DNA from 2 places in the Micromonospora sp. DT68 genome. Region 1 is predicted to be linked to the other one. Evidence: riboswitches for the same ligand, from Rfam matches in the RefSeq annotation. Region 1 holds a riboswitch; the other holds the start of a gene.
The links. Region 1 has a riboswitch for thiamine pyrophosphate ahead of ACPXB1_RS22220 (ECF transporter S component). Riboswitches for the same ligand answer to the same signal wherever they lie in the genome.
Positions count from the first base shown of each region.

Region 2: another riboswitch for thiamine pyrophosphate. It lies ahead of thiE (thiamine phosphate synthase); the one in region 1 lies ahead of ACPXB1_RS22220 (ECF transporter S component).

Region 1 covers NZ_JBNCNZ010000013.1:78,873-84,332, reverse strand. Annotated here, with positions in the region: gene ACPXB1_RS22230 (energy-coupling factor transporter transmembrane component T family protein) at 1-154, opposite strand, end outside; gene ACPXB1_RS22225 (ABC transporter ATP-binding protein) at 300-1,715, opposite strand; gene ACPXB1_RS22220 (ECF transporter S component) at 1,894-2,481, opposite strand; TPP riboswitch at 2,557-2,661, opposite strand; gene ACPXB1_RS22215 (alpha/beta fold hydrolase) at 2,759-3,589, shown strand; gene ACPXB1_RS22210 (aminoglycoside N(3)-acetyltransferase) at 3,615-4,421, shown strand; gene ACPXB1_RS22205 (sugar isomerase domain-containing protein) at 4,418-5,167, shown strand; gene ACPXB1_RS22200 (DUF6328 family protein) at 5,325-5,460, shown strand, end outside.
Region 2 covers NZ_JBNCNZ010000002.1:234,999-240,458, forward strand. Annotated here, with positions in the region: gene ACPXB1_RS04340 (ThuA domain-containing protein) at 1-2,169, opposite strand, end outside; TPP riboswitch at 2,463-2,571, shown strand; gene thiE (thiamine phosphate synthase) at 2,566-3,192, shown strand; gene thiO (glycine oxidase ThiO) at 3,186-4,400, shown strand; gene thiS (sulfur carrier protein ThiS) at 4,391-4,591, shown strand; gene ACPXB1_RS04360 (thiazole synthase) at 4,588-5,367, shown strand; gene ACPXB1_RS04365 (thiamine phosphate synthase) at 5,460-5,460, shown strand, end outside.

The sequences.
Region 1 (5,460 bases):
CGGCGAGTTCCACAGCGATGGCGATGGCCGGGGCCACCGGGTCCAGGGTGGCCAGCAGGGTGAACGAGAAGACCAGAGCGGCGGCGACCTTCGCCACCGGGTTGCGCCGGGCCAGCGGCGCGCCGGGTGCGGCGACCGGCTCGATGCTGATCATCGGATGTCACCCCGCTTGGTAGCTGTCGCTCCTGGGTCGCCCGGTCGGGCAGCGCCGCCGAGGTTGGTGCCCCACGTGGTCGCGGTCGCTCCTCGAGCGCGGTGCGGTCGGGCAGAGCCGCCGCCGAGGTTGGCGCCCCGGGTGGTCACTGTCGCTCCAGGGTGACGGTGCGGTCGGCGAGCGCGGCGACGAAGTCCGCGTCGTGGGTGACAGTGACGATGCCGTGCCCTGCGTCGCGCAGGTCGGCGAAGAGGTCGACAAGTTCCCGCCAGGTCCGCCGGTCCTGACCGAAGGTCGGCTCATCGCAGATCACCAGGCGTGGCGCGGTCGCCAGGGCCGTCGCGACGCTCAGCCGCCGCGCCTCCCCACCCGAGAGGGTGTACGGGTTGGCAGCGGCGAGCCGGGTCAGCCGCAGCCGTTCCAGCAGCTCTGTCACCGTCTCCTTGACGGCCGACTCCTGTTGACCGGTTCGGCGTGGACCCAGCGCCAGCTCGTCGAAGACGGTGCTCGTGACGAACTGGTGCTCCGGGTCCTGGAAGACCGACCCGATCCGCCGGGCCAGCGCGGGTGCCCGCCAGCGGTGCGGGGGAGTGCGGTGGTCCGGCCCGGCCAACTCGGCGGACGCGGTTACCCGGCCGGTGCCCGGCTTGAGTAGACCGCCGAGCAGCAGCGCCAGGGTCGACTTGCCGGCGCCGTTCGGTCCGCGTACGGCGAGTGCTTCGCCGGCGCGTACCCCAAGGGTGGTGGGGCCCAGCCGGGGAGGCAGGCCGAGCCGGTCGACGGTGAGCAACAGATCCCCCGGGCCGGCGGTGGCCGGCCGTGGCGCGATGGGGTGACCCGGCACCCAGACGCCTTCGGCGGCGAGGGCGGCGCCGTGCGCGGCGAAGACCTCCTCGGGTGGGCCGTCCGCGCGGACTCCGCCGCCGGGTTCCAGGACGACTACCCGGTCGACAAGTGGCAGCGCTTCGGCGACCCGGTGCTCGACCAGGATCAGCGTGGTGTCCGCGTCGAGGGCGCCGGCCACCGCCTGTCGGATCAGGTCGGCGCCGGCCGGGTCGAGGTTGGCGGTCGGTTCGTCGAGCAGCAGCAGGCCGGGGCGCAGGGCCAGGGCGCCGGCCAGGGCGAGGCGTTGCTGCTCGCCGCCGGAGAGTGCGGCCGTGTTGCGGTCCCGGGAGTACGGGAAGCCGACGCGACGCAGCGCCTCGTCGACCCGGGGCCAGATCTCGGCAGTCGGTACGCCCCGGTTCTCCAGGCCGAACGCGACGTCGTCGCCGCAGCGGGCCATGACCAACTGGGTCTGCGGGTCCTGGAAGACGATGCCGACGCGTTCCCGGCCCTTGCGTGGGTCGAGCCCGTCGATTTCGACGGTGCCCTCCTGCTCGCCGGAGTCCTCGGGCAGCAGCCCGGCCAGGGCGCTGAGCAGCGTGCTCTTGCCGGCCCCCGACGGCCCGAGGAGCAGCACCCGCTCCCCAGCCTCCACACGCAGGTCAACCCCGCGCACGGCCCAGGCGCGCCGCCCAGCATGCCGCCACCCGAACCCCCGCAACACAACCGCGCTCACCACCCACCCCCAACCAACCTGCCCGCACCGACCCGCCCAACCCTCCCCGCCGCCCTCCCGCCACCCCTTCCACCTGCCCGGTGATCATGAGGTTGACGGGGGCTTGGGAGATCCATCCGCCCGTCAACCTCATGATCAACGCGAGAAAGCGGGAGGGGAGCGGGTCAGGGCCGGAGGGCTAGACGAGGGCTCGGTTGCGGCCTGCTGGGAAGCGGTCCAGGACGCCGGTGTTGGCAAGGGCCCGGGTGAGCAGCCAGCCGCCGATGCCGGCGATCACCGTGGCGCTGACGATGGTGAGCAGCGCGTACGGGATGCGGTAGCTGACAAGTTCGGTCTCGACGTTCCAGACGAAGAAGTCGAACAGCGCGGCGCTGAGACCTGTCAACGCGCCGGCCAGCGCCGCCGTCGGCAGCCGGAACGACCGGTAGCGGAAGGCGGCGAAGGCCAACTCGGCGCCGATGCCCTGCACGATCCCCTGGGGGATCACAGTGCCGGCCCACTGGCTGCCCAGCAGCGCGGAGACGACAGCCGCCACCGTCTCGCAGTAGAGCGCCGCGCCGGGCTTGCGGATGACCAGGCCGCCGACGACGGCCGGCATCAGCCAGACGCCGTAGATCAGCGTCTGCGCCGGCGGGAAGAAGGCGAACGCGCCCTCGGTGGCACTCCAGACCAGGCCCCAGGCCCAGAAGATGACGCCGAAGGCGACAGCGATCACCGAGGCGACCACGATGTCGATGGTGCGCCAACGGTTTGTGGTGTTGTCCATGGTTGCTCCCAGTTCAGTGGTACGAACCAGGAGAAGACGCACGCCGCGCGTCCGGTGGCACCGGACGGCGGCGCGGCTGGAGGTCGACCGAACTCCCTGCGCTGGCATTACCCAGATCAGGTTCGAGGGTCTGCGGGCATGCCCGCACTCTCAGCGCTGTGCGCTCCCCTGTCGGATGTGAAGTTGTCTCGCTGACGCTAGCACCGACCAGGGGTTACGGCCCAGCAGGGAGTTCCGGCGCCGGCCGGCCCGCCGCCGGCTGGGTAGGCTCACGATCATGCAGGTCGACGCGCGAGGTCTCACTTTCGAGGTACGCACCGGTGGCCCACCGGACGGCGCGCCCGTCCTGCTGCTGCACGGCTTCCCGCAGCACAGCGGCGAGTGGGACGAGGTCGCCCCGGTGCTGCACACCGCCGGGCTGCGCACGTACGCGCTGGACCAGCGCGGCTACTCGCCTGGCGCGCGACCGGAGGCGGTGGCCGACTACCGGATCCCCGAACTGGTCGCCGACGCGGTGGCGGTGCTCGACGCGCTCGGGCTGGACGCCGTGCACCTGGTCGGGCACGACTGGGGCGCGGTCGTGGCCTGGGCGCTGGCGGCCGAGCACCCCGAGCGGGTCCGTACGCTCACCGCCGTGTCAGTGCCGCATCCGGCGGCCATGGCGCACGCCCTCGGCAACGACACCGAGCAGAAGGCCCGCTCGTCGTACATCGCGCTGTTCCGCCAGCCCGGCAAGGCCGAGAAGGTGCTGTTGGCGTTCAACGCGACGGCGCTGCGCAAGATGCTCGGCGGGGTCGGTGACGCGCCCCGGGTGGACCGCTACGCCGACCCGATGCGCGAGCCGGGTGCCCTGACCGCCGCGCTGAACTGGTACCGGGCCATGTCCCGGGCCGACCTGGCCGCCGTCGGCCCGGTCGCGGTGCCCACCACCTACGTGTGGAGTGACCGGGACATCGCCATCGGCCGGACCGCCGCCGAGGCGTGCGCCGCCAACGTCACGGGTGACTACCGATTCGTACCGCTGCCCGGGGTGACCCACTGGATCCCGGACGCCGCACCCGGCCCTCTCGCCGAGGCGATCCTGGCCCGGGTCGCGGGGACGGCCTGAGCGCCGTGCCGATCGAGGGAACGCCGTGACGACGTACCCCGGCGGGCCGGGCACCCGCCGTTCGGTCGCCGCGCAGCTGCGCCTGCTGGGCGTACGTCCCGGCTCGACAGTGCTTGTGCACGCGGGCCTGCGCCCGTTGGGTTTCGTCTGCGGTGGACCGCACGCGGTGGTGCTCGCCCTGCGCGACGCGCTCGGCCCGGACGGCACGATGGTGGTGCCGACCCACACGCCCGACAACAGCGACCCCGCGCAGTGGCGCAACCCGCCGGTTCCGGTGGACTGGTGGCCGCTGATCCGGGCCGAGATGCCGGGGTTCGACCCGGCGGTCACCCCCAGCCGCTACATGGGCGTGTTCGCCGAGACGGTTCGCGGCTGGCCCGGCGCGTTGCGCAGCGCGCATCCCCAGGTGTCGTTCGCGGCGCTCGGCCCGGCCGCCGAGCAGGTCGTCGCCGGGCACGGCCTGGCCGACATGCTCGGCGCACAGTCTCCGCTGGCCCGGCTCTACGACCTGGACGCCGACGTGCTGCTGCTCGGGGTGGACCACAGCGTGAACACGTCGCTGCACCTTGCCGAGTACCGCCTTCCCGTGCCGGCCCGCGAGCGGCTGGGCGCGGCGGTGCGGATACCTGACGGTGGCCGCGAGTGGGTGTGGTGGCAGGACGTCAGGCTCGACGCGAGCGACTTCGGCACGCTGGGCCAGGCCCTGGAGGCCACCGGCGTGGCCCGCGTGGGCCCGGTGGGCGCCGGGACTGCGAAGTTGGTACGCCAGCGGGCGGCTGTCGACTTCGCGGTGCAGTGGATGGCCCGCAACCGGACGACGGAGGACACATGAGCGTGAGCGCCGACGACTTTCTGGCAGTGGTGACCGAGACGATCGGCCGGGTGGCCGCCAGCCAGCGGGAGGCGGTGGGGCGGGCCGCCGACCTGATCGCCGACGCCGTACGCGCCGACGGGGTGGTGCACGCCTTCGGAACGGGCCACTCGGAGGCCCTCGCCATGGAGATCGCCGGCCGGGCGGGTGGCCTGGTGCCGACCAACCGGATCGCGCTGCGCGACCTGGTGCTTATCGGTGGCGAGCCGGTCGAGCGGCTCGGCCCGCTGCTGGAACGCGACCCGGCGGTGGCGCACCGGCTCTACGAGCTGGCCCCGGTACGCCCCGCCGACGTCTTCGTACTCGCCTCGAACTCCGGGGTCAACGGCGCCATGGTCGAGTTCGCCACGCTTGTCAAGCAGCGGGGGCACGGGCTCGTGGCGATCACCTCCGTGCAGCACTCCGGCCGGATGACCTCCCGCCACCCGTCGGGTCGCAAGCTGGCCGACCTGGCCGACGTGGTTCTCGACAACGGCGCGCCGTACGACGATGCGACACTGCCGCTGCCCGGCGGGGGCGCTGTGGGCGCGGTCTCCTCGATCACGGCGGCGCTGCTGGCCCAGCAGGTCACCGTGGAGGTGGTTGCCCGGTTGCTGGCGGCGGGGGAGCGGCCCCCGGTCTACCTGTCGGCGAACATCCCGGACGGCGACGCGCACAACACCGAGCTTGAAGCCCGCTACGCGGGCCGGATCCGCCGCGGCTCCTAGACGCCAATGTGGGTGGCCCTCGTCGAGCTGGCCAGTGGCGTGACCTGGCGGTGGCCGGCAGATGTCGTGAACCTGTTTCGCGCTCAGTCGTGTGGGGCATTGGCGTTGCTGCCGGCGGGCAGGGCCGCCGGCAGTAGCGTTTCACCGGAGGTAGCGCGTGTCGACGGAGACCGAGAAGCAGCGTTGGCAGCGCAACTTCGCCGATCTGCTACAGGAGTTGCGGGTCGCCCAGACGGGCGTGCAGATCCTGTTCGCCTTCCTGCTGACCCTGCCATTCAGTAACGGATTCACCC
Region 2 (5,460 bases), on a different contig from region 1:
GGCGGTGTAGTCGATCCGGTAGACGCCGGAGTTGTCGTTGTTGCCACCGAAGCCGCTGCCCCACTCGATCAGGTACAGCGCGCCGTCCGGGCCGAACTCGAAGTCCATCGGCCGGATCATGCTCATGCCGGTGAGCAACTGGTTGATGTCCACCAACGACTTGCCGTCGGCGCTCATCTGCATCGTGTACATCTTCGACTGGTTCCACTCGCCGAGCAGCGCCTTGCCGTCGTAGTACGCCGGCCACTTCCGCGTCGAGTTGAGGTCCGCGTCGTACCGGTAGACCGGGCCGCCCATCGGGGCGCCGCCGCCGCCGATCTCCGGGTACCGCGCGTCACCGGCGTAGCCGTAGTCGACGGTGGCCGGAACGACAGGCGGGAGGTTGGTCAGGCCGGTGTTGTTAGGCGAGTCGTTAACCGGCGCCGCGCAGTCGAACTTCGCGCCGCTCGGGCCGGACGGGAACGTGTAGTCGTTGTACGCCTCGTTCGTGCCCGTGCAGTACGGCCAGCCGTAGTTGCCGGGGGTGACGACGTTCCACTCGACCAGACCCCGGGGGCCACGGTTCGGGTTGTCCGAGTTGGCGTCCGGCCCGTAGTCCGCCACGTACAGCGTGTTGGTCTTGGGGTCGGTGCCGATCCGGAACGGGTTGCGGAAGCCCATCGCGTAGATCTCCGGACGGGTCTTCTCGGTGCCCGGTGCGAAGAGGTTGCCCGCCGGGACGGTGTACGTCCCGTCGTCCTCCGGGTGGATCCGGATCACCTTGCCGCGCAGGTCGTTGGTGTTGCCGGAGGTGCGCTGCGCGTCGTAGTCCTGGCGGCCCGGCCGCTCGTCGATAGGCGTGTACGCGCTCGACTCGAACGGGTTGGTGTTGTCACCGGTGGCCAGGTACAGGTTGCCGTCGCTGTCGAAGGTCATGCTGCCGCCCGCGTGGCAGCAGGTGTTGCGCTGGGTGTCGACCCGCAGCACCTGCTTCTCGCTTGCCGCGTCGATGGTGTCGCCGGTCACCGTGAACCGGGACAGCAGGTTGCGGGCGACGTTGTCGTTCGGGGCGTAGTAGAGATACACCCACTTGTTCGTGGCGAAGTCCGGGTCGAGCCGGATGCCGATCAGGCCGTCCTCGTTGCCGGTGAAGACGTCCAGGTCGATGGCGGTGACGGTGTTGCCGGTGTCCGGCTTGATGATCTGGACCCGACCGTCGCGCTCGATGTAGAAGACCCGCCCGTCCGGGGCGATGTCCAGCTCCATCGGGTTGCTGGTGTTGCTGTCGAGGGTGACCTTCTCGAAGTTTGAGGTCTTCGAGGCGCCGCAGTCGGCGTCGACAACGCCGGCAGCCGTCTGGATGCCACCGAGCAGATGGCTGAGGAACTCCGGCTCGGCGAACGACTCACGCGTGTGCCCGCCCCCGGTGTACCAGGAACGGCCGCCGTCGAAGTCCTGACACCAGGCCGTCGGGTGATCGGCGCCCATCGCGCCGGCGCCCGGGCTGTAGCTCTTCTCGTCCAGGCTGGCCAGCACGTGCACGTCCGGCCGCGGGTTGGTCTGGAAGTTGTACCACTCGTCGAAGCGGGACCAGCGGTCGGGCAGCTCCGCAGTGGACGGGTGGGCGTGGTCCTCCACCTTGACGGTGGCCTGCTGGTTGGCCGGGTGGTTGGCGAAGTACGCGCCGACCAGATCGCCGTACCAGGCCCAGCTGTACTCGGTGTCCGAGGCGGCGTGGATGCCGACGTAACCGCCGCCGGCCTGCACGTACCGCTCGAACGCCGCCTGCTGTTCGGCGTTGAGGACGTCGCCGGTGGTGGAGAGCCAGATCACCGCCTTGTACTTGGCGAGGTTGGCGTCGTTGAACGCCGCGCCGTCCTCAGTGGCGTCCACTGTGAACCCGTTCGTCGCCCCGAGCTGCTGGATGGCGGCGACGCCGGTGGGGATGGAGTCGTGCCGGAATCCGGCGGTCTTGGAGAAGACCAGGACCGAGAAGGGATCAGCGGCGGCGGCCTTCGGTGCCTTCGGCACCACCTGACTGACGGAGGTGACGGCCTGCGCGTCCCGCGGGGGGACCTGGGCGGGGGCCGGGGCTGCCTGTGCGGGCAGGCCGAACAGGGTGGTCGAGACGAGGGCCAGGGAGAGCAGGGTAGCGGTTAGTGGTACGCGGGCACGACGAGATCGTGACACGCCGCCTCCTATGTCGCGGTGGACAGGAAATGCGGGGGGCGGCTCGCCGAAGACCGTCCCAGATGGAGCCGGGTGAGGCACCGTGCCAGGGTGCCCGCGCCGGCATTTTTGTCGAATCGCTGAACAAATTAATTCCGTTGGATCTATGTCGGGCAAGATGCCGGCGGGTAACGGTTCTGCAACGGCGGGCGACATTCCTGGCAGGACCGGGATGAAGTGCCCGACGGATCCCGCCATCTGAGCCGGGGCATCCCGCCCTTGGCACGTCAACAGAACTGTCGTACGGTGATGTGCAAGTAACCCACGGGAGCCCGGTGCACCGGGCTGAGAGGGGGGCTGAAGCCCCCGACCGTCGAACCTGATCCGGGTAATGCCGGCGCAGGGAGGAGAGTTGCCGTGCCGTCCCTCGGTCGACTGCATCTGATCACCGACACCCGCCCCGGGCAGGACCCCCTCACAGTGGTCCGGGCCGCCCTCACCGCGGCCCGCGCCGACCTGGTCGTCCAGGTGCGGGTCGAGGACTCCGCCACCGACCGTGAGGCGTACGACCTGGCCCGCCGGGTCCTCGCGCTCTGCACGCCGTACGGGGCGACGTGCCTGGTCAACGACCGCCTGCACGTGGCGCTCGCGGTGGGAGCCGCCGGTGGCCACGTCGGCGCCGACGACCTGCCGGTCGCCGCCGGACGCCGGGTGCTCGGCCCCACAGGCGTGCTGGGCGCCACCGCCCGGGCGCCGGAAACAGCGATCGCTGCCATCGCGGCGGGCGCCGACTACCTGGGCGTCGGCCCGTGCCACGCCACCACCACCAAGACCGGGCTGCCGGACCCGATCGGCCCCTCAGGGGTACGCGCCGTCGTCGACGCCGTCGACGTACCCGTCATCGCGATCGGCGGGGTGACCGCCGCCCGGGTGCCGGCACTGCGCGACGCCGGGGCGTACGGGGTGGCTGTCGTCGGCGCGGTCTCCGCAGCCGCCGACCCCGCTCAGGCCGCTGCCGAGCTGCTGCGGGCGCTGACGTGTTAACAGGGGGCCCTTCCTCTACAGCAGCCGTTAACAAGGGGCCCTTCCTTGCGGACGTGGCGGTGGTGGGGGCGGGGCCGATCGGGTTGGCGATCGCCTGGCGGTGCGCCGTACGCGGCCTGCGGGTGGCGCTGCACGACGCGGCACCCGGGTCGGGCGCATCCGCAGTGGCCGCCGGGATGCTCGCCCCGGTCTCCGAGGCGTACTTCGGCGAGCGGCAGCTCACCGACCTGCTGGTGGCCTCCGCCGCCCGCTGGCCGGCGTTCGCCGCAGAGCTGACCGAGACGACAGGCGCCGACCTCGGCTATCGGACCGACGGCACACTGCTCGTCGGGTTGACCGGCGACGACCTGGCCGAGGCGCGCCGGCTGTGGGCGTACCAACAGGGTCTGGGATTGCCGGTGACCCCGCTGCGTCCCAGCGAGCTGCGCCACCACGAGCCGGCGCTCGCGCCACGGGTGCGCGGTGGCGCGCTCGCACCCACCGACCACCAGGTCGACCCACGGCTGCTGGTGCCGGCGCTGCGCACTGCCGCGCAGCGGGCCGGCGTGGTCTTCGTGCCGAGCGCCGTCGACCGTTTGTCCGATGTGGACGCCGACCTCATCGTGGTCGCCGCCGGCTGCGGCGCCGCGGCACTCACCGGTCTGCCCGTGCGGCCGGTGAAGGGCCAGATCCTCCGGCTACGCGCGCCCGGCGGCGTCGCGCCGGGCTTCCGGCACGTGATCCGGGGGTACGCCGACGGGGAGCCCGTCTACCTGGTGCCCCGCGCGGACGGTGAGGTGGTGCTCGGCGCGACAGTCGAGGAGCGCTCCGACACAGGCGTCACCGCCGGTGCCGTGCAGCGGCTGCTGGGCGCCGGTGTCGACCTGCTGCCCGAGCTGGCCGAGTACGACATCGTCGAGGCCGTCGCGGGCCTGCGCCCCGGCACCCCTGACAACGCGCCGATCCTCGGGCCGCTGCCCGGACGGCCCGACGTGCTCGCCGCCACCGGCCACCACCGGCACGGCATCGTGCTCACCCCGATCACCGCCGACCTGATCGCCGACCTGGTGGTCACCGGTGTGGCCGACCCGCTGCTCGCGCCCTTCGGGGCGGACCGGTTCGGCACCTCGGATCGCGAGGGACGCGTTGCCGGCGGGGTGCGCGTTCCCGCCGGAGCGGTCGGTGTGGGCGGACCTGAACGGACGATGGAGGAGAACCGGTGGAGTTGACGGTGAACGGGACCGGCCGCAGCGTGGCCGGTGGGACGTCGGTGGCCGACCTCGTCGGCGACATCGCCGGGCAGCACCGCGGGGTGGCGGTGGCGGTGAACGGCGAGGTGGTGCCCCGGGCCGGCTGGCCGGCGACCGTGCTGCGCGACGGCGACCGCGTCGAGGTGCTCACCGCCGCGCAGGGTGGGTGAGCTGCGTGCCGTTCGAACTGGGCGGGGTCACGTTCACCTCGCGGTTGATCCTCGGTACCGGCGGGGCCGCGAACCTGCATGTGCTGGAGCAGGCGATCCGTGCCTCCGGCACCGAGCTGGTCACAGTGGCGCTGCGCCGCGTGGACACCGCACCGGGAACCGCCGGTGGGCTGCTGGACCTGCTGGAGCGGTGCGACGTACGCCTGCTGCCGAACACCGCTGGCTGCTACACGGCTACCGAGGCGGTGAAGGTGGCCCGGCTGGCCCGGGAGGCGTTCGACACCGACTGGATCAAGCTTGAGGTGATCGGCGACGAGCGGACCCTGTTGCCCGACGGCGTGGAGTTGCTCCGCGCCGCCGAGGAACTCGTCGCCGACGGCTTCACAGTGCTGCCGTACACGAGCGACGACCCGGTGCTCGCCCGTCGACTCGCCGACGTGGGCTGCGCCGCAGTGATGCCGGCCGGCTCGCCGATCGGCTCCGGGCTCGGCATCGGCAACCCGCACCACATCCGGCTGATCCGGCAGAGCGTTGACGTGCCCGTCATCCTCGACGCCGGCATCGGCACCGCGTCCGACGCGGCCCTGGCCATGGAGTTGGGCTGCGACGCCGTCCTGCTTGCCAGCGCTGTCACCCGGGCCGCCGACCCGGTGGGGATGGCGACGGCGATGCGGTACGCGGTCGAGGCGGGCCGCCTGGCCGCTCGCGCGGGCCGGATCGAGCGGCGCTTCCACGCCCTCGGATCCACCCCGGACGAGGGAAGACCCGACCTGTGACCCCCCACCCGCTCGCCGCTGATCACCCACGTGCAGATCTTGGAAGCGAACTGCCCCGCACGGGGCCGAATCCTTCCAAGATCTCGGCGGGGA